2 regions of the Massilia sp. KIM genome follow, and region 1 is predicted to be linked to the other one. Evidence: predicted binding sites of a transcription regulator. Region 1 holds the regulator's gene; the other holds the start of a gene.
What was found. The regulator LexA, encoded in region 1, represses DNA repair genes until DNA is damaged. The targets are predictions, from matches to a motif close to ACTGTATNNNNATACAGT.

Region 1 (12,114 bases):
ATGCAGTCGGCTAAGGTTATGGCCGCAATTTATCTGGTGCTGTCGATTCCCTTCGGCTTGCTGATGGCGGTCCCGATGCTGATGGGAGAGCAGCCGATGTCGATTCTCGTGCTGGTGCTGATGCCGATCCTGTACTGCGTCATCGGCTTCGTGTTCACCCTGGTTGGCGCCTGGATCTATAACCTCGTGGCGGCGCGCATCGGCGGTTTCGAGTTCACTACGGCGGAGGTGGGCGAACGCTCCTGAGCCTGAAAGGGCGGGCTTTGGCGGGCTGTCAAAATGGCAATTGTCGGCTTGCTACGATTCGACAAGCGGCACTTGAGCGGATACACTACCGCGACCTGAAAGATTTGCCGCAAAGGAGATAAGATGAGTTGGTTGGAAAAATTGCTGCCCCCTCGGATCCAGCGCTCCGACGCCGCCAACCGCAAGACGATGCCCGAAGGGCTGTGGGTCAAGTGCCCGTCCTGTGAGTCGGTCCTGTACCGCGCGGACCTCGAGTCCAACCTGCACGTCTGCCCCAAGTGCTCCCACCACATGCGCATCCGCGCCCGCGAGCGCCTCGATGCCCTGCTCGACGAAGGCGGTCGCTATGACATCGGCCAGGAAGCCCTGCCGGTCGATACCCTGAAGTTCAAGGACAGCAAGAAGTACCCGGACCGCCTCAAGCAGGCCATGGACGCCACCGGCGAAACCGATGCCCTCGTGGTCCAGGGCGGCTCGATCATGAGCCTGCCGGTCGTGGTGGCCTGCTTCGAGTTCGAATTCATGGGCGGTTCCATGGGCTCGGTCGTCGGCGAGCGCTTCGTGCGCGGCGCCCAGGTGGCCCTGGAGCAGAAGGTCCCCTTCATCTGCATCACCGCCACCGGCGGCGCGCGCATGCAGGAAGGCCTGCTGTCGCTGATGCAGATGGCCAAGACCACCGCCATGCTGACCAAGCTGTCGGAAAAGAAGCTGCCCTTCATTAGCGTGCTGACCGACCCGACCATGGGCGGCGTCTCGGCCTCCTTCGCCTTCATGGGCGACGTGGTGATCGCCGAACCCAAGGCCCTGATCGGCTTCGCCGGCCCGCGCGTGATCGAGAACACCGTGCGCGAGAAACTGCCGGAAGGCTTCCAGCGCGCCGAGTTCCTGGTCCAGAAGGGCGCCGTCGACATGATCGTCGACCGCCGCAAGATGCGCGAAGAAATCGCGCGCCTGCTGGCCCTGCTGCAGAACCAGGCCGCCGAAGTCATCGCCTGACTTTACTTGCCTGACCCTGCTTGCCTGATTGATCCCCTTGCGGTGCGCCCCGGCGCGCCGCATCGCGTTTCTACAACGCGCCGGCCAAACGTCCCGCTATGTCCACTCTCCCGACCACCTTGCCCGACTGGCTCGCGCTGATCGAGTCGCGCCACGCCGAAACCCATATCGACATGGGCCTCGAGCGCGTGCGCACCGTCAAGGAACGCATGCAGCTCGCCTTTTCCTGCCCCGTGATCATGGTCGCCGGCACCAATGGCAAGGGCTCGACCTGCGCCATGCTGGAGTCGATGCTGCTGCAATGCGGCTACCGCGTGGGCCTCTACATCAAGCCCCATTTCCTCGACTTCAACGAGCGCGCCCGCATCAACGGCGAGATGGCTAGCGACGAAGCCCTGGTCGCGGCCTTCAACGCGGTGGAGGCGGCGCGCGGCGAAGTCTCGCTGACCTATTTCGAGTTCACCACGCTGGCCATCATGCACCTGATCGCGCAGGCCGGCGTCGACGTCGCCATCCTCGAGGTGGGCCTGGGCGGACGCCTGGACGCGGTCAACGTCATCGACGCCGACGTGTCCATCGTCACCAGCATCGACATCGACCATGCCGCCTACCTGGGCGACACCCGCGAACAGATCGGCTTCGAGAAGGCCGGCATCTTCCGCCCGGGCAAGACCGCGATCTGCAGCGACCCGGTGCCCCCGCAGTCCCTGATCCAGCACGCGGAAAGCATCGGCGCCGACCTCTGGCTGCTGGGCCGCGACTTCAACTACCAGGGCGACCAGCAGCAGTGGAGCTATGGCGGACGCAGCCAGCGCCGCAACTCGCTGGCCTATCCGGCCCTGCGCGGCGCTAACCAGCTGCTCAACGCCTCGGCCGCGCTGGCCGCGCTCGAAGCCCTGCGCATGCAACTGCCCTGCGGCGCCCAGGAAGTGCGCGCCGGCCTGGCCATGGTCGAGCTGCCGGGCCGTTTCCAGGTGCTGCCGGGCCGCCCGACCCAGGTGCTGGACGTGGCCCACAACCCACACGCCGCCGCGACCCTGGCCCTGAACCTGGGCAACATGGGCTTCCACCGCTACACCTATGCGGTGTTCGGCATCATGCAGGACAAGGATATCGAAGGCGTGATCGCACCCATGCTGCAGTACGTCGACCACTGGTGCGTGGCCGACCTCGACTCCCCGCGCTCGGCCAAGGCCGGCGACCTGGCCGCGACGCTGCAGGCCCACAGGCCGGCCGGCGCCAAGGAAGGCGACTTTTCCGTCACCCCCTTCGCCAACCCGGCCGAGGCCTATGCGAATGCCCTCAGCCGTGCAGGGGAGAATGATAGAATTGTGGTCTTTGGCTCGTTCTACACGGTCGCAGGCGTGATGGCGGCCCGCAAATCTTCTCTTCACTGATCGACAAAACGCATGGGCTTGTTCTCGTTCGGCAATAAAAACAAGCAAGAAACTGTCCGGGACAGCGGGCATTTCGTCAAGGACGACGATGCCGCCTTCACCGAGCGCGCCCGCTCCAAGCGCGCTTCCAGCGCCGGCGAGGGCGCGCGCCGCGGGCGCGGACCGGATCCGGTCTTGCCAGAAAAGAAACGCGCACGCCGCCGCCTGGTCGGCGCCGTCGCCCTGGCCCTGGCGGCCGCCGTCGGCCTGCCGATGCTGCTCGACTCCGAGCCCAAGCCGCTGGCCGGCGACATCGCCATCAACATCCCTTCCAAGGACAAGGCCGCGCCGCTGCCGGTGCCGTCCGAGCCCGCGCCTGCGCCAGCCGCGCCGGTGGCGGCGGAGGACAGCGTGGACAGCGGCGAGGAGATCGTCGACGCCCCGGCGCCCGCTGCTGCCGCGCCCGCCGCCAAGCCGGCCGCCGCTGCCATGCCCGCGGCCGAGCCGCCGCCGGTGCGCAGCGTCGAGGCCAAGCCGGTCGTGACCGAACCGAAGCACGAGACGCCCAAGCCGGAGAAAAAGCCCGAGCCGGAGAAGAAGCCCGAGCCGGAGAAAAAGCCCAAGCTGGCCGAGGCCAAGCCGGCCGACAAGGAAAAAAACGAGAAACCCGCCGCCGCCAAGCCGGCCCGCGCCGACGACAGCGCGCGCGCCATGGCCATCCTCGAGGGCAAGGCGGCCGACAAGGCCGAAGGCCCGGCGCCGCGCTACGTGGTCCAGGTCGCGGCCCTGGCCAGCGAAGAGAAGGTGGCCGAACTGCGCAGCCGCCTGAGCGCGGCCGGCATTTCCTCCTTCACCCAGAAGAACGGCGAGCTGATCCGTGTGCGCGTCGGCCCCTTCAGCAAGGAAGAGGCGGAGAGGGTGCGCGCCAAGCTGGGCGGCATCGGCATGTCGGGCACGATGGTGCCGCTCTGAAGCAGGGTTGAGCAGGCGTGACGATTTTCGATTATCTTGTCCTGTTCGTGCTGGTCTCGTCCGTCGTCATCAGCACCCTGCGCGGGCTGGTGAAGGAAATCCTGTCGCTGCTGGGCTGGATCGTCGCCTTCGTGGTGGCCAATGCCTACGGCGCAGCCCTGGCGCCCATGTTGCCGGATATGCTGCCCGGCGGCACGACCCGCCTGATCGTGGCCTTCGTGCTGCTGTTCCTGGGCGTAAGAATATTGATGGGCCTGCTGTCGCTGGCGATCGGCGCCCTGGTGGAAGCCACCGGGCTCAGCCTCGCCGACCGCGGCCTCGGAGGATTGTTTGGCTTGGCGCGAGGCATTGTAATCGTGCTGTCCGCCGTCATATTGTGTGGGATGACGTCCATCCCGCAACAGGCGTTCTGGAGAGATGCGCTGCTCTCGCCCATGGCGGAAACCGGCGCGCGCACCGTCAAGCCCTTCCTTCCTGCTGCGTTGGCGCAGCACGTGAAATTCTGAACTTTGAACTTTTTAGCAATCAAGTAGTCCAGCTTTTAGGAGCACACCATGTGTGGCATCGTCGGCGTCGTCTCGCATTCCCCCGTCAACCAGCTTCTCTATGACGCCTTGCTGCTCTTGCAGCACCGCGGCCAGGATGCGGCGGGCATTGCGACCAATCACAGCAGCATGTTTTCCATGTTCAAGGCCAACGGCCTGGTACGTGACGTGTTCCGTACCCGTAACATGCGTTCGCTGCACGGCAATACCGGTATCGGCCATTGCCGCTACCCGACCGCCGGCTCCTCGAGCGAGGAAGAAGCCCAGCCGTTCTACGTGAACGCGCCTTTCGGCATCACCCTGGCCCACAACGGCAACCTGACCAACCAGGCCGAGCTCAAGGAAGAGCTGTTCCGCAAGGACCGCCGCCACATCAATACCGATTCCGACTCCGAAGTGCTGCTCAACGTGCTGGCCCACGAAGTCCAGGAAGCGGCCGACGGCTATACCCTGAGCACCGACGCCATCTTCAAGGCGGTCGCCGCGGTGCACCGCCGCGTGCGCGGCGCCTATGCGGTGGTGGCCCAGATCGCCGGCCACGGCATGCTGGCCTTCCGCGACCCCTTCGGCATCCGTCCGCTGTGCATCGGCGTCAACGAAGGCGAGCAGGGTACCGAATACCTGGTGGCCAGCGAATCGGTGGCCCTGGAAGGCCTGGGCTTCCGCTTTGTGCGCGACATCGCGCCGGGCGAAGCGGTCTTCATCGACAACGACGGCAATCTGCACGAGCGCCAGTGCGCCGAGAACCCGAGCCTGAATCCCTGCGCCTTCGAATTCGTCTACCTGGCCCGCCCGGACTCGGTGATCGACGGCGCCTCGGTCTACGCCACCCGCCTCAAGATGGGCGAGTACCTGGCCGACAAGATCCGCAAGGAGATCCCGGTCGAGGAGATCGACGTCGTGATGCCGATCCCCGATTCCTCGCGTCCGGCGGCGATCCAGCTGGCCCTCAAGCTGGGCGTGGAATACCGCGAAGGCTTCATCAAGAACCGCTACATCGGCCGCACCTTCATCATGCCGGGCCAGGGCATGCGCAAGAAGTCGGTGCGCCAGAAGCTCAACGCGATCAGCTCCGAATTCAAGGACAAGAACGTGCTGCTGGTGGACGACTCGATCGTGCGCGGCACCACCAGCCGCGAGATCGTGCAGATGGCGCGCGAAGCCGGCGCCCGCAAGGTCTTCTTCGCCTCGGCCGCGCCGCCGGTGCTCTACCCGAACGTGTACGGCATCGACATGCCGACCCGCGACGAGCTGATCGCCCACGGCCGCACCGTCGAGGAAGTGTGCAAGGAGATCACCGCCGACCGCGTGGTCTACCAGGACGTGGACGCGCTCAAGCGCGCCATCTCGAGCGTGAATCCGGCGCTGAAGAGCTTCGAGGCCTCCTGCTTCGACGGCATCTACGTGACCGGCGACGTGACCCCGGCCTACCTCGACAGCCTGGAAGCCGCGCGCCACAAGCCGAGCAAGAAGGGCGCCGAGGACGCGGTGCGCACCCAGCTCAACCTGAACCCGCCTGTCGCCGCGGAGTAAGCCGATGAGCGAGACGTCCAAGTCCTCCAGCTACGGCTTCACCACGACCATCCTGCACAACGACCGCCGCAAGGCGATCGAGCAGGGCTCGCTGCACAAGCCGGTGCATACCTCGGTGGCCTTCGGCTACGGCGACGCGCGCCAGCTGGCCAGCGTCTTCCAGGGCAAGGAGCCGGGCTTCCGCTACGGCCGCCAGGGCAACCCGACCGTCAGCGCGCTCGAGGACAAGATCACGAAGATGGAAGACGGGGTTGCCTCGCTCTGCTTCGCCACCGGCATGGGCGCCATCGGTGCGCTGTTCCAGGCGCTGCTCAGGGCGGGCGACCACGTGGTCTCCTCGTCCTTCCTGTTCGGGAACACCAACAGCCTGTGGCAGACCGTGGCGGGGCAGGGCGTGGACGTGGCCTTCGTGGACGCGACCGAGGTCGCCAACGTGGAAGCGGCGCTGACGCCGAACACCCGCCTGGTGTTCGTCGAGACCATCGCCAACCCGCGCACCCAGGTGGCCGACCTGGCGCGCATCGGCCAGCTGTGCCGCGAGCGCGGCATCCTCTACGTAGTGGACAACACCATGACCACGCCCTATCTGTTCCGTCCGAAGTCGGTCGGCGCGGGCCTGGTGGTGAACTCGCTGACCAAGTCGATCGGCGGCCACGGCATCGCCCTGGGCGGCGCCCTGACCGACACCGGCCTGTTCGACTGGAGCGCCTATCCGAACATCGCCCCGAACTTCCGCAAGCAGCCGGCCCAGGCCCAGGGCATGGCCCAGCTGCGTGCCAAGGCCCTCCGCGACTTCGGCGCGGCCCTGGGGCCGGAGGCGGCCCACCACATCGCGGTCGGCGCCGAGACCCTGGCCCTGCGCATGGAACGCACCAGCGCCAATGCGCTGGCGCTGGCCTCCATGCTGGAAGCCGACGAGCGGGTGGCGGCGGTGCATTATCCGGGCCTCGCCTCGCATCCCCAGCACGGGATCACGAAGGAGCTGTTCCGTTCGGCGGGCTCGCTGATGTCCTTCGAGCTCAAGGACGGCATCGACTGCTTCGATTACCTGAACCGGCTCAAGCTCGGCATCCCGGCCAGCAACCTGGGCGACACCCGCACCCTGGTGATTCCGGTGGCGCACACCATCTTCTTCGAGATGGGACCGGAGCGCCGCGCCAGCATGGGCATCGCCGAGTCCCTGATCCGGGTCTCGGTCGGGATCGAGGACACGGACGACCTGCTGGCGGACTTCCGCCAGGCGCTCGACGCCTGAGCCGTATCCGCTTCGTCAATACGCGGCCGGCTTCATGCCGGCGTTGTGTTTTGGCGGTTGAGCGCAGCAGCGGAATACCGCTATCATGGGTGTTCGATCGGCCTTTTACGACAACCCCATGAAACGTTCGCTTTCCATCCTGACCCTGTCCCTGCTGCTGTCCACCCAGGCCTTCGCCGGCGAGCTCGAAGACGCGCACGCCGCCTTCGAGAAGAAGGATTACGCGACCGCGCTCAAGCTCTACACCAAGCTGGCCAACGCGGGCAATCCGGAAGCCCAGCAGCACCTGGGGCAGATGTACTGGTACGGTGAGGCGGGGGAGGTGGACGAGGCCAAGGCCGAGGCGCTGTTCCGCAAGGCGGCGGCCAAGGGCAACAAGGTGGCGGCTGCCTCGCTGGACGTGATGAAGCAGCGCGTCGAGCGGCGCGCGGACATCGATTACTGGGTCAAGGGCTATGACGGCGCCGACCTGAAGTCGGGCGAATTCCGTTGCCCGGCGCCGCGCATTCCGGCCATGTCCAAGATCAACGAAGAGATCGACCGGGTGGGTGCGGCGGTGAATACCTGGCAGAACTGCTACAACAAGTTCGTCACCAACCTGAACGCGAATTCGCCGCTGACCAAGAAGATTCCTGCGGATATCGCCAAGCTCATGAACAAGCAGGAAACCGAGGCCTCGGCGGCCCACCTGGAACGGGTGCGAGAGAACGTCGCGGAGGAGGCGAAAGTGAGCTCGAAGCTGATCCTGGCGGACTTCGCGGCGTGGAAGGCGGCGACCGAGGCCTACGTGCTGCAGCACAATGCCATGATCAAGAATGCGGCGGCGGAGAAGGGCAAGTAATACGCTGGGGGTGGTTCAGGCAAACTTGGGTCCCGGCCTGCGCCGGGACGACGTGCTGGCGCCGGAGGCCGAAGTCGCTTCGCCGGAGTGCTCCGCACCCTCAACCAACGTCGTCCCGGCGAAGGCCGGGACCCAAGTTTCGCGGCGTGGAAGGCGGCGGCCGGGGTCTATATGTTGCAGCACAATGCCATGATCAAGGATGCGGCGGCGGAGAAGGGCAAGTAATACGCTTGGGGTGGTTCGCGCAAACTTGGGTCCCCGCCTCCGCGGGGACGACGTGTTTGGGTACGTGGCCGAAGTCACACACACACCAACGCTTCCCTGACTTAACCAACGTCATCCCCGCGAAGGCGGGGATCCAAGTTCGCAGCGCAGTGTTACAGCAACCCGCAGTGGCATTCGCAGCGCAGTGTTACAGCAACCCGCAGCGGCCTTCGCAGCGCAGGGTTACGGCACCGCGCCGCAGCTCAATGCCAGCTGCGCATCAAGCCCACCGCCAGCCCCTCGAGCGCGAACTCGTCGCCCGGTTCGACGCGGATCACCTTGAAGTCCGGATTCTCCGGCAAGAGCTCCACCGTATCCCCCGTCTTGCGATAACGCTTGACCGTCACCTCGTCGCCCAGGCGCGCCACCACGATCTGCCCGTTCTTGGCGCTGTCGATCTTCTTCACCGCCAGGAAGTCGCCGTCGCAGATGCCCGCGTCGCGCATCGACCAGCCCTTGACCTTCAGCAGGAAGTCAGGCCGGGCCGAGAACATCGCGGCGTCGACGCTGTAGGTGGCTTCCACGTGCTCCTGGGCCAGGATAGGCGAGCCGGCGGCCACGCGGCCGACCAGGGGCAGGGACATCATCATGGCCGGCGGCGGCATCGGGATCTGCTCGACCGTCGCGCCGACCAGGCGGATGCCGCGCGAAGTGCCCGGCGAGATTTCGATGGCGCCCTTGCGCGCCAGCGCCTGCAGATGCTCCTCGGCCGCATTGGCCGACTTGAAGCCCAGTTCGGCCGCGATCTCGGCGCGTGTCGGCGGGAAACCGGTGTTCTCGATCGCTTCCTTGATCAGGTTAAGGATCTGTTCTTGCCTTGCAGTGAGCTTGAGCATGGATGTCTTACGGCATATGGTTGTAGGAGTAGACTGTATTTTTGTACAGTATTCTGCTATGCGCAAGGGGAAACGCACGAAAAGTGTAAAAAAACCGTGCAATCGCGGCCAGGAAGCCCAGATCGGCGTGGTTTGCCCGCAAAACGCGCCCTTCGGAAGCCGCCGCCAGCCCCTCCGGGCCAAGATTCCATTTCCCATTCGCCCATTTTTCAGGCTATAATCGAAGGCTTTCCCTTCCCACACTCGTCTTGACGCCGAGGTGGGCATTTGTTTAAACGTCCTCAAGGAGTGTTGCATGCGTCATTATGAAATCGTTTTTATCGTCCACCCGGACCAGAGCGAGCAAGTTCCGGCGATGATCGAGCGTTACAAGACCACGGTGACCAGCCGCGGCGGTAACATCCATCGCGTGGAAGACTGGGGCCGTCGCCAGATGGCTTACCAGATCCAGAAGCTGCCGAAGGCACACTACATCTGCATGAACATCGAGTGCGACAACGAGACCCTGGTCGAGCTGGAAACCGCATTCAAATTCAATGATGCCGTCCTGCGTCATCTGACCGTTAAGATGAAGAAGGCCGAAACCGCACCGTCGCCGATGATGAAGTCGGTGCAGCGCGAAGACGCAGCCAAGAGCCACCGCGCAGAAGCAGCAGCCGCTGCTCCGGCCGCAGCTGCCTGAGTTTTTCCCAGGAATTCGAAGTAACAGGTAGTGAACCAGCTCCAGCTCGTCGCGACCATCGCCGAGCGTGATGTCCTGCGTTACACCCCGGCCGGCGTGCCCATCGTGTCCGCCATCCTGATGCACTCGGGGCAGCAGGAAGAAGCCGGTGTCGCAAGACTCGTGGAGTTCGAGATTCCCGCGTTCGCCGCGGGGGAGATCTCGGGCAGGTTCGGCAGCGCCGAACTCGGCGCCAGCTACCAGTTCACCGGATTCCTCGCACGGAAAAACCGCAACAGCAAAGCCCTGGTGTTTCACATCATTGATTTCCAAGCCGCCTAGTCGGCACTAGATAGATACAGGAGCCTCAAAATGGCATTCGGTAAAAAGTTCGACAAAAACAAAGCTAAGCTCAAAGAGAAGCGCAAACAGCAAAACCCGCTGTTCAAGCGCAAGAAGTTCTGCCGCTTCACCGCCGCCGGCGTTGAGCAAGTGGACTACAAGGACATCGACACCCTGAAGGACTTCGTCCAGGAAAACGGCAAGATCATGCCGGCACGCCTGACCGGCACCAAGGCGCACTACCAGCGCCAGGTCGACACCGCGATCAAGCGCGCACGCTACCTCGCGCTGCTGCCGTACACCGACCTGCACAACGCCTAATCGTCGGCACAGTCAGATATCCTGGAGATAAAACATGCAAGTTATTCTGTTGGAAAAAGTGGTCAACGTCGGCAACCTGGGCGACGTGGTGAAAGTCAAGGACGGTTACGCACGTAACTTCCTGATCCCGCAAAAGATGGCCCGCCGCGCTACCCAAGCTGCCGTGGCCGAGTTCGAAGCCAAGCGCGCTGAACTGGAAAAAGCTGCTGCCGAGAAGCTGGCCGCAGCCCAGGCGCAAGGCGACAAGCTGGGCGGCATGACCGTCACCATCGCCCAGAAGGCGGGCGTGGACGGCCGTCTGTTCGGTTCGGTGACCAACTTCGACATCGCCGAAGCCCTGAGCAAGCAAGGCTTCCCGGTCGAGAAGGCCCAGGTCCGCATGCCGACCGGCCCGCTGAAGACGACCGGCGAATTCCCGGTTGCCGTCGCGCTGCACACCGACGTGGTGTCGGAAATCACCGTCGCCGTCGTGGGCGAAGCTGCATAATCAGCGTTTTTCAGCTGGTCGTGTAGTACCTGAAAAAGCCGGGCTAGCCCGGCTTTTTTACTGTAAATCTCACCCATTATTACAGCCGTGTGACAGGAGCAGGTATAATGCCCGCCATGAACGCAGCCCCCGCCGATCCGCAGCTCGAATCCCTGCGCATCCCCCCGCATTCCATCGAAGCAGAACAGTCCGTCATCGGCGGCCTGCTGCGCGATAACGCGGCGTGGGACCGCATCGCCGATTTCATGCACGCGGACGACTTCTACCGCTACGACCACCGCATCATCTTCGAACAGATGATCCGCCTGATCAACGCCGGCAAGCCGGCGGACGTGATCACCGTCTACGAAGCCTGCAACCAGCTCGGCAAGGCCGAGGAGGTCGGCGGGCTGCAGTACCTGAACGCGATGGCGCAGAACACGCCGTCCGCCGCCAACATCCGCCGCTACGCCGAGATCGTGCGCGACCGCGGCATCCTGCGCAAGCTCATCACCGTGGCCGACGAGGTCTCGGGCAAGGCCTTCAATCCGCAGGGCGCCGAGGTCAAGCAGATCCTCGACGAAGCCGAATCCAAGATCTTCGCCATCGCCGAGCAGGGCGCCCGCGGCGCCCAGGGCTGGGTCCCGGTGCAGCCGCTGCTCACGCAAGTGGTCGAGCGCATCGACGAACTCTATTCGCGCGAGAACCAGGGCGAGATCACCGGCGTGCCGACCGGCTTCATCGACCTCGACCGCATGACCTCGGGCCTGCAGCCGGGCGACCTGGTCATCGTCGCCGGCCGTCCCTCGATGGGCAAGACCGCCTTCTCGGTCAACATCGGCGAGAACGTCGCGATCGAAGCCGGCCTGCCGGTGGCCGTGTTCTCGATGGAGATGGGCGGCGCCCAGCTGGCCATGCGTATGCTCGGCTCGGTCGGCCAGCTCGACCAGCACCGCCTGCGTACCGGCCGCCTGAACGACGAAGACTGGCCGCGCCTGACCCACGCGATCCAGAAGATGAACGACGCCCAGCTCTACATCGACGAGACGCCGGCGCTGAACCCGATCGAGATGCGCGCACGCGCGCGCCGCCTGGCCCGCCAGTGCGGCAAACTGGGCCTGATCATCGTCGACTACCTGCAGCTGATGCAGGGCAGCCAGCCGGGCGACAACCGTGCGGCCGAGATCTCCGAGATCTCGCGTTCGCTCAAGGGCCTGGCCAAGGAATTGCACTGCCCCGTCATCGCCCTGTCCCAGCTGAACCGCTCGCTGGAACAGCGACCGAACAAGCGGCCCGTCATGTCCGACCTGCGCGAATCCGGCGCTATCGAACAGGATGCGGACGTCATCATCTTCCTGTATCGCGACGAGGTCTATAACCCGGACTCGCCCGACAAGGGAACCGCCGAGATCATCATCGGCAAGCAGCGTAACGGTCCGATCGGCGCGGTGCGCCTGACC
Region 2 (12,114 bases), 1.1 Mb from region 1:
CTGGCCGACGCGGTGCTCTACCACCACGAAGCGAGCGACCGCCTGGAATCGGCCCACCCCCTGATCCGCAGTGTGCGCCTGGCCCACGTGCTGGCCAGCCACGCCGGCGACGCCGCCGCCGTACACGAGGCGGCGGCACTGTGCGGCCTCGATGCGCAGCAGGCCCTGCAACTGCTAGAAGGGGCCGCGCGCCAGGTCGAGAAGGCCGCCGCCCACCTGGGCATCGAGCTGGCCGGGGCCGACGACATTCCCGCGCCGCCGGCCTTCGCGCCGCCGCCCGTGGACCCCGTGCAGCAGCGCCTGTCCGAGGAAGTGCGCAACATGGTGCTGGTGTCCGAGGTCGGCCAGGCCCTGGCGCGCCAGCAGGGCGAATCGGGCCTGCTGGAAGCGATGACGCGCACCGCGCGCATCCTCTTCGATTTCGAGAACGCCGTGGTCCTGCTGGAGAATCCGACCGGCCACGCCCTGGTGGGCGCGCCCACCGCCGGCAGCCAGCGCATCGCCGAATTCGCCGTGCCCCTGGCCAAGGGCGGCCCGGTGGCCAAGAGCGCGCTCGAACGCCGCCCGGCCTTCGTCCAGCGCGAGCGCCAACCGATCGGCATGGCCGAGGAGCAGCTGCTGCGCATGCTCGGCACCGACAGCCTGGTCTGCCTGCCCCTGGTGGCCGGCGCGCGCTGCCTCGGGGTGCTGATCGGCGGCGTCGCCGCCTGGCAGCTGCCGCTCTGCCAGCGCCGCGAGCGCTTCATGCAGGCCTTCGGCGCCCAGGCCGCGACCGCGCTCGAGAACCTGCTGTCCGAACGCGGCCACGCGCGCCGCCAGCTGGCCAGCGTGGCCGAGGATTACCGCGAAGCCTCGCGCCGCGTGGTGCACGAGGTGAACAACCCGCTCTCGATCATCAAGAACTACCTGAGCGTGTTGGACAGCAAGCTGGCGCGCCAGGAGCCGGTCAGCGGCGAACTCTCGATCCTGAACGAAGAGATCGACCGCGTCGGCCAGCTGATCGGCAGCCTGGCCGAGCTCAAGCCGATGGACGCCGGCCCGCGCGCGACCGACGTGGCCAAGGTGGTCGACGACGTGCTGCGCCTGTTCCGCTCCAGCGGCTTCGTGCCGGCCACGGTGCAGATCGACGCCCAGATGCACGAGGAGGCCGGGCGCATCGACGGCGACGCCGACGTCCTCAAGCAGATCCTGGTGAACTTGGTCAAGAACGCGGTCGAAGCCTTGACCCCAGGCGGCGGCCGCATCGAGATCCAGAACCGCGGCCACGTCAACCGCGAGCGCCAGCTCTACGTCGAGCTGGTGGTCAGCGACGACGGCCCCGGCCTGTCGCGCGAAGTGCTGGCCAACCTGTTTTCGCCGGTGCGCAGCACCAAGGACGGCGCGCATCACGGCCTCGGCCTGTCGATCGTGCACAGCCTGGTCAAGAAGCTGGGGGGGCACATCGCCTGCCGCAGCGGACGCACCGGCACCGCATTCGAAATCCTCCTGCCGGCGTGGTCCGGCGCCGGCACGGCGGTCGCCCTGCCGGCGCGCGCGCTCGGCTCCGCATAAGCCCGGCCCCCAAGACTCACGATGAACGCGAAACCCGCCACCCTGCTGCCCGGCGAACCCGCTCCGATATCCGGCACCCTCGAACAGGACAGCCTGCCGCGCCTGCTGCTGGTCGACGACGAACCGCGCCTGCTGTCCTCCCTCCACGAACTGCTGCAAGGACGCGGCTACCGCCTGGTCACCGCGTCCTCGGGCAGCGAAGCCCTTGCCCAGCTCTCGCGCCAGCGCTTCGACCTGGTCCTGCTCGACCTGCGCCTGCCGGACATCGGCGGCCACGACATCATGGACTTCATCAACGAGAAGGGCATCGACGCCGACGTGATCGTGATGAGCGGCGAGGTCGGCATCGAGGCGGCGATCGGCGCCCTCAAGCGCGGCGCCTACGACTACCTGCGCAAGCCCTACAGCCGCGAAGAGCTCCTGACCACGGTCTCGAACGCGCTGCAGCGGCGCCGCCTGGCGGCCGACAACGAGCGCATCGCGACCCAGCTCGAAAACTCGGAGAAGATGTACCGCTACCTGGTGGACTCTTCGCCCGACATCATCTACACCCTCAACCACGAAGGCCGCTTCACCTTCGTGAACGACCGCGCCTACCAGCTGCTGGGCTACACGCGCGAAGAGCTGCTCGGCCAGCACTATTCGATCCTGGTGCACGAGGAAGACCTGGAGCGTGCGCGCTACGTGTTCAACGAGCGCCGGGTCGACGAGCGCGCCTCGCGCAACGTCGAACTGCGCCTGAAGTGCCGCGGCGGCAATGGCCACGACCGCACCTTCAACAACACCCTGATGACGATCTCGCTCAACGCGATCGGCATGCACGTGCCCGACCAGGAGGTGAAGAAGCTCGAGTTCTTCGGCACCTACGGCGTGGCGCGCGACATCACCGACCGCAAGCGCGCCGAGGAAGTCATCTCCTACCAGGCCTACCACGACATCCTGACCGACCTGCCGAACCGCATCCTGTTCAAGGACCGCCTCGGCCTGGCCGTCATCCAGGCCAAGCGCAAGCAGACCGAGCTCGCGGTGATGTTCATCGACCTCGACCGCTTCAAGCTGGTCAACGACACCCTCGGCCACGTCAAGGGCGACGAGCTGCTGCAGCAGGCCGCGCGCCGCCTCAAGGATTGCCTGCGCAAGGGCGACACCCTGGCGCGCCAGGGCGGCGACGAATTCACCATCGTGCTGCCCGAGCTGCGCGACCGCGACGACGCCCGCGTCATCGCCGACAAGTTCCTCGAGACCCTGCAGAAGCCCTTCGACCTGGACGGCCACGAAGTCCACATCTCGGCCTCGATCGGCATTGCGATCTACCCCAGCGACGGCGAATCCATCGACGAGCTGCTGCGCCACGCCGACATCGCCATGTACCAGGTCAAGGCCCTGGGCAAGAACGGCCACAGCTTCTACCACACCTCGATGCTGGACGTGTCGCACCAGAAGATCGCGCTCGAGCAGGCGCTGCGCCGCGCGCTCGAGCAGGACGAGCTGGAGATGTACTACCAGCCCCAGATCGACGCCATTACCGGCCGCATCGTCGGCGCCGAGGCCCTGATGCGCTGGAACCACCCGACCCGCGGCCTGCTGTCGGCCGGCGAGTTCCTGCCCTTCGCCGAAGAGAACGGCCTGATGCTGCCGATCTCGGACTGGATGATCGGCGCCCTGTGCCGCGACATGCTGCACTGGAAGACGGTCGGCGGCGGCAACGTGCGCCTGTCGCTCAACCTCTCGCCCCAGTACCTCGACCGCGGCGACTTCTTCGAGAAGATGCGCGGCGCCCTGGTGCGCTACGGGATCGCGCCGGGCCAGATCGAGGTCGAGATCACCGAGAACATCGCGATCCGCAATCCGCAATACGCGATCGAGCAGCTCAACAAGCTGTGCCAGCTCGGCGTCTCGGTCGCGATCGACGACTTCGGCACCGGCTACTCCTCGCTCTCTTACCTGCATCGCTTCCCGATCCACACGGTCAAGATCGACCAGTCCTTCGTGAAGGAGATCCACGAGGAGAACGGACACTACCCGGTGATCCTGGCGATCATCTCGATCGCGCGCGGCCTGGGCCTGAACCTGATCGCCGAAGGTGTCGAGACCGAGGAGCAGGCGCGCTACCTGCGCTCCAACGGCTGCCTGACCATGCAGGGCTACCTCTACTACCGTCCGATCTCGCTGCAGGACTTCATCGCCGCGTTGCGCGCGCAATCCAGCCCGAACCTGCGCGCCGTCCAGGCCTAAGTCATGCTCGACCTCCCGGCCCAGCCCCAGGATCCGCAGGAGCGGCACACCGCCGAATTCCTGCGCGTGAAGGGCCTGGCCGAGCGCGGCGTGCCGCAGGCCCAGCACAGCCTGGGCTTCATGTACGTGAACGGCCAGGGCGTGCCACGCAACTACGAGCTGGCCGTGGCCTGGTACCGCATGGCCGCCTCGGCGGGCCTGGAGCAGGCCCAGTACAACCTCGGCGTGATGTACCAGAAGGGCCAGGGCGTGGACCAGGACTTCGGCCAGGCCGCCTACTGGTACCGGCGCGCGGCCGAGCAGGGCTATGCCCCGGCCCAGTACAACCTCGGCTGGCTGTACGCGAAGGGGCAGGGCGTGCCGAACGACGTGCAGCAGGCGCTGCACTGGTTCGGCCAGGCCGCCGAACAGGGCGAGCCGGGCGCCCAGCACAACCTGGGCATGATGTACGAGACCGGCAGGGGCGTGCCCCAGGACCTGGACGCGGCGCTCGGCTGGTACCGTCGCGCCGCCGAGCAGGGCTATGCGCGCTCGCAGTTCAACCTGGCGCTGCGCTACGACAGCGGCCAGGGCGTGGCGCGCGACCCGCGCCTGGCGCTGGACTGGCTGCGCAAGGCGGCAGGCCAGGGCTATGCGCCGGCCCAGTTCAACCTCGGCCTGCGCTACGACAAGGGCCAGGACATCGACCAGGACAGCCAGCAGGCGATCCTGTGGTACGGCCGCGCCGGCGAGCAGGGGCACGCCAGCTCGCAGTTCAACCTCGCCCTGATCTACGACAGCGGCCACGGCGTGCCGCGCAACGAGGCGCTGGCGCTGAGCTGGTACCTGCGCGCGGCGGAACAGGGCCATGCGGGCGCCCAGGACAACCTGGGCATGCGCTACGAGCACGGGCAGGGCGTGGAGCGCGACCTGGCCCAGGCCCTGCACTGGTACCGCAAGGCGGCCGAGCAGGGCCTGCCCTCGGCCCAGTACCATCTCGGCCAGCTCCACGACGGCGGCCAGGGCCTGCCCCAGGATCCCGCCCAGGCCGTGGAGTGGTACCGCAAGGCCGCCGAGCAGGGGCACCTGCGCGCCCAGTTCGACCTCGGCCTGCGCTACGAGGGCGGAGTCGGCGTGGCCCAGGACAGCGCCCAGGCGCTGGCCTGGTACCGGCGCGCGGCGGCCCAGGGCTATGCGCCGGCCCAGTACATGGTCGGCGCGCTGCTCGACCGCCTGGAAGACGGCGACCCGCGCGAGGCGGCCGACTGGCTGCACAAGGCGGCCGACCAGGGGCATGCCCTGGCCCAGTTCGAGCTCGGGCTGCACTACGATTGCGGCAAGGGCGTGGAGCGGGATTACGAAGCCGCGCATTTCTGGTACCTGTGCGCGGCGCGCCAGGGGCACGCGCGGGCGCAGTACAACCTGGGCGTGATGTATGCGGCGGGGCAGGGCGCGCAGCGCGACCTGGTGGAGGCCTATGCCTGGCTGCACCGGGCCGGCGGGGCCGGCGTGGGACCGGCGGCGACGTATCTGAAGAAAATCGCGGCCAGGATGGAGCCGCAGCTGCTGGAGCAGGCGCAAAGCTTGCTGTAAGCCGCTTGCCGCCTGCCGCGGCTTTGATGTCCCGCATTTGTCCCCTTAAAACCCGCGCACGCCAGGTCCGGCGCCGCCATCGCGGGGGATGGTGCGTTATACTGTATGCCCATACAGTCCCGCCAGTCCCATGGAACTCTCCGACAAGCTCGAAATCCTGGCCGACGCGGCCAAGTACGACGCCTCCTGCGCCAGCAGCGGCGCGCCCAAGCGCGGCTCCGAGGGCAAGGACGGGCTGGGCGCGACCAATGGCATGGGCATCTGCCACAGCTACACCCCCGACGGCCGCTGCGTCTCTCTGCTCAAGATCCTGCTGACCAATTTCTGCATCTACGACTGCCAGTACTGCATCAACCGCCGCAGTTCGAACGTGCCGCGCGCCCGCTTCTCGGTTGAGGAAGTGGTCAAGCTGACCCACGACTTCTACGTCCGCAACTACATCGACGGCCTGTTCCTGAGCTCGGGCATCATCCGCTCGGCCGACTACACCATGGAGCAGCTGGTGGCGGTGGCGCGCCAGTTGCGCGAGGTGCACCAGTTCCGCGGCTACATCCACCTCAAGACCATCCCCGACGCCGACCCGCTCCTGATCGAGGAAGCCGGGCGCTGGGCCGACCGCCTGTCCGTCAACATCGAGCTGCCCACCCACGACAGCGTGACCCGCCTGGCGCCCGAAAAGAACGTGCACACGATCAAGCTCGCCATGGGCTCGATCCGCCGCAAGCTCGACGAAAAGGCCGAGGAACCGAAGGCGCCCAGCTTCGCCCCGGCCGGCCAGAGCACCCAGATGATCGTCGGCGCCGACGCCAGCGACGACCACACCATTCTCAACACCGCCGAGACCCTCTACGGCAGCTACAAGCTCAAGCGCGTCTACTACTCGGCCTTCAGCCCGATCCCGCAGAGCCCGCGCAGCGTGCCGGCCGCGCCGCCGCCCCTGCTGCGCGAGCACCGGCTCTACCAGGCCGATTTCCTGCTGCGCGGCTACGGCTTCACGGCGAGCGAACTGATGCCCGCAAGCGGCAACCTGGCCCTCGACGTCGACCCCAAGCTGGCCTGGGCGCTCGCCAATCGCGAGCACTTCCCGATGGACCTGAACCGGGCCGACGCCAGCATGATCGCGCGCATTCCCGGCATCGGCCTGCGCAACGCCAAGCGCCTGGTGGAGCTGCGCCGCCTGCGCCGCATCCGTTGGGAAGACCTGTCGCGCCTGCGCTGCAGCCTGAAGAAGCTGGCGCCCTTCGTCGTCACGGCCGACTACAAGCCGGCCCAGGGCGCGACCGATTCGAGCATCCTGCGGCGCCACCTGGCCGATGCGCCGCAGCAGATGAATCTGTGGCCGGAACTGCAGGCGGCATGAACCCCGCCGACGCCGTCCTTCAGGGCCAGGCCTTGCAGGTGGCCACTTTCGCGGAATGGCGGGAAGCGGCGCGCGAACTCCTGCAGGCCGGCATTCCGCCGGAGGCGGTCACCTGGGGCAGCCCGGGCGACGGCGGCGACCTGTTCTCGGGTGCGCCGGCGCCGGCCGCGGCCCCGCATAATGCGCCTGTCCGGTTGCAGCAACCGAAACCGGCACCGCATCAGCCACCGCATGTGCCGCCGCATGTGCCACGGTCTTTGCTCGACATGCTGCAGGCCGCCGCCTGCTACCGCGAGCCGGACCGCTGGGCCTTTCTGTACCGCGTCATCTGGCGCTGGCAGCAGGGCGAGCACGACGTGCAATCGCCCGCCGACCCCGACGGCGCGCGCCTGCAGGCGATGGTGAAGGCGGTGCGCCGCGAGGAGCACGACATGCACGCCTATATCCGTTTTCGCGAACGCCCACCGGAGGCCGGGCCGCCGCGCTTCGTGGCCTGGTTCGAGCCGCGCCACGACGTGCTGCCGCAGGTGGCCGAGCATTTCGTCAGCCGCATGGGCAAGCTCAGCTGGATGATCGCCACCCCCGAGGCCAGCGTGCTGTGGGACGGCGCGACCCTGCACAACTGCGGCCCGCTGATGTCGAGCGCGGCGGACCTGGACGATAGCGGCGAAGCGCTCTGGCTCACCTACTACCGCAGCATCTTCAACCCGGCGCGCGTCAACGCGTCCCTGCTGCAAAGCCATATACCCTCGCGTTTCTGGAAGAACCTGCCCGAGGGCGCGCTGGTGCCGTCCATGGTCAGCCAGGCCGGCCTCGGCGCGCGCCGCATCGGCCAGGTGCAGACGGTGGGCAGGCGCAGCGGCGCCACCATCCCGATCGCCCCGGAAGCCGCCCAGCCCGAGCGCGAGCAGCCCTCGAAGCTGGACGAATGCCGGCGCTGCGAGCTGTGGCAGTCCGCGACCCAGGCGGTGGGCGGGGAAGGGCCGAAGAAGGCCAGGATCATGGTCGTCGGCGAGCAGCCGGGCGACCAGGAAGACCTGGCCGGCGCGCCCTTCGTCGGCCCGGCCGGCAAGCTGCTCGACCGCGTCTTCGAGGAGGCTGGCCTGGACCGCAAGAGCGTCTATCTCACCAACGCCGTCAAGCACTTCAAGTGGGAGCCGCGCGGCAAGCGCCGCCTGCACAAGACCCCGGCCCAGCGCGAGATCGAGGCCTGCCACTACTGGCTCGAGAAGGAGCTGGCGGCCACCAAGCCGAAGGTGATCGTGGCCATGGGCGCGACGGCGCTCAAGTCCGTCCTGCAGCAGGGGAACGTCACGCTCAAGGACAAGCTCGGAAGGCCGGTGCGCCACGGCGACAGCTGGGTGGTGACCATCTACCACCCGTCCTACGTGCTGCGGGTGCCGGACGAAGCGGCCAAGCAGGAGGCCTTCAAGGTCATGGTCGCCGGCCTGCGCCTGGCCCAGGAACTGCTCGAACGGCCCGAGATCACGGAGCCCGATACGGCGCGCTGAGCAGCTCCCGGGCGGCGCATGCATACTTCATGCGCCCTTCATCAAGTTGCATCATCCTGTTACCGGAAGCGGACGCCTGCGATCCATTGCGGTTAAGCTTGCCGGACAATCACAACAACAGGATGACCCTGATGAGCAAGCTCGCTATTCCTGCCCTGTGCCTGTTCCTGTGCGCCGCGCCGTCCTTCGGCCAGAGCGCCGCCGATGTCGCTGCCTCGCCTGGCGCTTCGGCGCCTTCGTCGACACCACTTGACGCCCCGGCTGCGGACGCGCAGCCCGCTCCCGAGCAGATCCACGTCGTCGCCCAGCGCCCGGGGTCGGGCCTGTGGAAGGTGTCCAAGGGCGAGCACGTGCTGTGGGTGTTCGGCACCTACGCGCCGCTGCCGAAGAACATGGAGTGGCGCGCGCACCGGGTCGAGGCCGCGATCGCCGGCGCCCAGGAATACCTGGCGCCGCCGGGGGCGCGGGCCAATCCGGGCTTCTTCAGGGGCGTGACCCTGCTGCCCTCCCTGATCGGCATCCGCAAGAATCCGGACGGGGCCACCCTGCGCGACCTGATGCCGCCCGCCGACTACGCGCGCTGGACCGAGCTCAAGGCCAAGTACATGCCGGACAACGAGGCCGCCGAGCGCGAGCGTCCGATCTTCGCGGCCGAAGCCCTGATGCGCAGCGCGCGCAAGCAGGCCGGCCTGGAGGGCGACGACGCGGTGCGCAAGCGCGTGGGGGAGCTGGTCAAGAAGAACAGGCTCAAGTACACCTCGTCCACGGTGGAGCTGCCCACCGATAACGCGCGCACGCTGATCAAGGATTTCAAGAAGACCGCGCTGAAGGACGTCGCCTGCCTGTCGACCACCATGGCCAGGCTCGAAACCGACATCGCCGAGGCGAGCGCGCGCGCCAACGCCTGGGCGCGCGGCAATCTGGACGAGATCCGCAAGCTCGATTTCGTCGAGCGCGACGAAGCCTGCTTCAAGAGCGTGTTCGACAGCGCCATCTTCGACGGGGACCCGGCCTACAAGAACATGCGCAGCCTGATGCGCGAGAAGTGGCTGGCCTCGGCGGAGAACGCGCTGGCCACCAATGCGTCGACTTTCGCGATGCTGCAGATCAAGGACATACTTGACCCGAAAGGCGTGATCGCGGCGCTGGCCGCCAAGGGCTACACGGTGGAGCAACCGGACTGAATTGCTGGTCGCGTCATCGGAGAAGGCTCTGTAGCACACCACGCGTGCGCTGCAGAGCCTTTGCCGATGTCAAGCCAGTGTTGAATGGCCGTGTGGTCACGCAGACAGGCTGAAAACCTGGGTCAGGCGTCGTACGAGGAAAGTTCTTTAAGGAACCCGCTGATATAGGCCGGGAAGACGGACTTAAAACTCAGCAAATACTGGACACTCCACGATCTGATTTCCGCCAGCGTTTCGGAATCCATATCGATGTCGCCATCGCGGTACACGGCAATGCGGCACGCGCGACGATTGTCCAGACGTTCCCACCCGAGCGCGGTCCCAAGTTTCGATTCGATTTCGCTTCGCCGTTCGTGAAGGTAATCGAAGAGTTCCTCGTTCTTCTTCTTTTCGCCACAGTCGATGTAGAGCTCAACACGTACTTTGCCGCCTTGAGCGAAACTTGCGGAGTACTTGTAGAGCTTTGAATTCTCTGATGCGAACGTGTACCAGTTTTGTGGCTGGCCGGTGCGTGCGTTCGTAAACCGATGCTTGTTCCGGAGTTCGTCGATTAATTCCTGGAAGTAGCTGCGGTAACGTTCCTGGGTCTCCGACAGCTGTTGTCCCACCCCGGATGTGGCCACCGCTGCTTCGCTCGGGAGTGAGACGAGGTTCAGAACGAAGGCGGGCCGTGAGTCGTCGATGCGAATGGCCGATGCCTCGATGGCATAAAGGCTCAGCGACTCCTTCAGATTTTGATTCAGAAAATCGATGGCTGCTTTATGCTCTGGACGGATGGTTTCTGCAATCCACACTACCGCACCTGCCCCGAGTACTGAAGAGTAGGTGAGCAGCTGTCCGAGGTGTTTGTGGTCCGTGCCGCCAAACTGATTTTCAATCACTACCAATTTGTTGGTGGACAAATCGCGCGCAATGATGTCTGCGGAAAAATCTCCAGCTGAGGCTTCTGTCGCCTCAAGTTCGAGATCCATTCCCAGTTTTTGCGCCAGGATGTCCAGATTCTGTGCCAGCCACGGAGTGAAATGTGTCGCTTCGCCTGCCCAAAGACTTCTAAGTGCAACATTCTGAATGATCCCTAATTCCATCTCTACATCCCGTCCCTTCATCGTCGAGCAGCTAGCGTCATATCAATGACGATGCATGCGTTGTTGTCAACAACTCACAATCACGCGTAGAATACTGGCAACGCGGGTGTAGCTCAATGGTAGAGCAGGAGCTTCCCAAGCTTAAGACGAGGGTTCGATTCCCTTCACCCGCTCCATCCCTTCCTTCCCTCTTTCCCAAACGACGATATGGCCGGCCATGATGCGTGGGCTGCCGCTGTTGAGTATCGTTGAAATGTCCCGTCGGCTGCCGAAGACTAGCGCCGCAACCGTCCGCGCACCATCCACACGCGACTCGCCGCAACCGGCGCCAATGCGCTGTTGACCACCACCACGCCCCCTTCTGGTCCAAGCGCCAGCTTGCGCCCGAGCAGTCCCTGCTGACTGCCATTAACGCCGGCCGCGTCGCGGCTGCCGGGAACCGGCGCGAACGCCGAGTAGCCCTTGCCATCCCAGCTCGCTATCAGCAGGCCGCGCGCGCGGCCGCCAACGTCCATCGCTTCGGCCAAGACCAGCGGCATCCCCCTGGCATCGAGCGCCAGCGCCGGATAGGCGACGCTTTTGCTGGCTGCCGGAATCAGGGCCGGCGCGGCGAAGCCGGTCACGCCATCGGCCGAGCGCGCGTGCCACACCGTAGACGGTGCGCCGCTGGACTGGCGTGCGAACACCACATGCAGCACGCCGCCGCCGTCCACGGCGATGCGCGGCGCGTCCGCGAAGCCAGCCCCACGACCCAGCACCGCCGGCCGCCCGAAGGAAGCACCCGCATCGTCCGACTGCGCAACGCGAATGCCTTCGTCGAGATCCTCGCCCACCGTCCACGCCAGATAGACCCGGTCGCTCGGCCCGGTCGCCAGCGCCGGAGCGCGGGCCGGTAGCCTGTCGTCGCCTGCAATCCGGCGCGCGGGTGAAAAACCGGCGCCGCCGTCGCGCGATCGCGCATGCCACAGCGCACCGTCGTACTCGGTCCAGGCCACGTGGATCGTGCCGTCGCTGGCGACGGCGATGTCGGCGCTGCCGTTGGACCAGGTGTCGCGGTCGACCCGACCCTTGCCGTCGCCGCCGCGCGAATTGGACAGGTTGCGCGGCGCGCCGAAGCTGCGCCCGCCGTCGCTCGATGCCGCGAACAGGATCTCGCCGCCATGCGAGCCGCCCGAGAAGATGATCTCCTGCCAGATCAGGTAGACCTCCTGCTTGCCCCGACCGGAAGCGATGCGCGGATGCCAGGAAAAGCTCGCGCCGCTGCGCGAGACGTTCAGCGGCGCGTCGCCAGGCTTGCCGTCCGCGTCGAGCGTCTGGAACAGCACGTCCTTGCGCCGCTGATCGACCCAGGCCACCGCCAGCCGACCATCGGCCAGGAAGGCAACCGTCCCGTCGTCCACGTAGTCGTAGTCTGAATCGTTCTGGCGCCACGGCCCCTTGGTCCCGCCACCAGTGGCGAGCGTGATCGGCGCTTCCCAGGCCATGGCCGGCGCTGGCCGGGCCGGCGACGCGGCCAGCCACAGGACAAGCGCCAGCAGCAGGGACAGAAGGGCGGAAGGCATGCTTGGTTTCCCGGCAGTATCGTCAATCGGGATGCGCCGCGATGCGCGGTCGCG

Region 2: a site for LexA is predicted at 5,459-5,476, ahead of B0920_RS15445 (putative DNA modification/repair radical SAM protein). Genes of this name have one in related genera too.

What each region holds. Positions count from the first base shown of each region.
Region 1 is NZ_MVAD01000002.1:1,222,156-1,234,269, forward strand. Features, by position in the region: gene B0920_RS20190 (hypothetical protein) at 1-246, shown strand, start outside; gene accD (acetyl-CoA carboxylase, carboxyltransferase subunit beta) at 370-1,242, shown strand; gene folC (bifunctional tetrahydrofolate synthase/dihydrofolate synthase) at 1,341-2,639, shown strand; gene B0920_RS20205 (SPOR domain-containing protein) at 2,652-3,590, shown strand; gene B0920_RS20210 (CvpA family protein) at 3,608-4,096, shown strand; gene purF (amidophosphoribosyltransferase) at 4,145-5,668, shown strand; gene B0920_RS20220 (cystathionine gamma-synthase family protein) at 5,673-6,923, shown strand; gene B0920_RS20225 (tetratricopeptide repeat protein) at 7,042-7,764, shown strand; gene lexA (transcriptional repressor LexA) at 8,232-8,864, opposite strand; gene rpsF (30S ribosomal protein S6) at 9,160-9,546, shown strand; gene priB (primosomal replication protein N) at 9,577-9,867, shown strand; gene rpsR (30S ribosomal protein S18) at 9,898-10,188, shown strand; gene rplI (50S ribosomal protein L9) at 10,223-10,675, shown strand; gene B0920_RS20255 (replicative DNA helicase) at 10,783-12,114, shown strand, end outside.
Region 2 is NZ_MVAD01000002.1:148,718-160,831, forward strand. Features, by position in the region: gene B0920_RS15430 (HDOD domain-containing protein) at 1-1,551, shown strand, start outside; gene B0920_RS15435 (bifunctional diguanylate cyclase/phosphodiesterase) at 1,573-3,786, shown strand; gene B0920_RS15440 (tetratricopeptide repeat protein) at 3,790-5,358, shown strand; gene B0920_RS15445 (putative DNA modification/repair radical SAM protein) at 5,489-6,718, shown strand; gene B0920_RS15450 (UdgX family uracil-DNA binding protein) at 6,715-8,229, shown strand; gene B0920_RS15455 (TraB/GumN family protein) at 8,361-9,413, shown strand; gene B0920_RS15460 (DUF4268 domain-containing protein) at 9,536-10,498, opposite strand; tRNA gene B0920_RS15465 (tRNA-Gly) at 10,601-10,674, shown strand; gene B0920_RS15470 (sialidase family protein) at 10,774-12,060, opposite strand.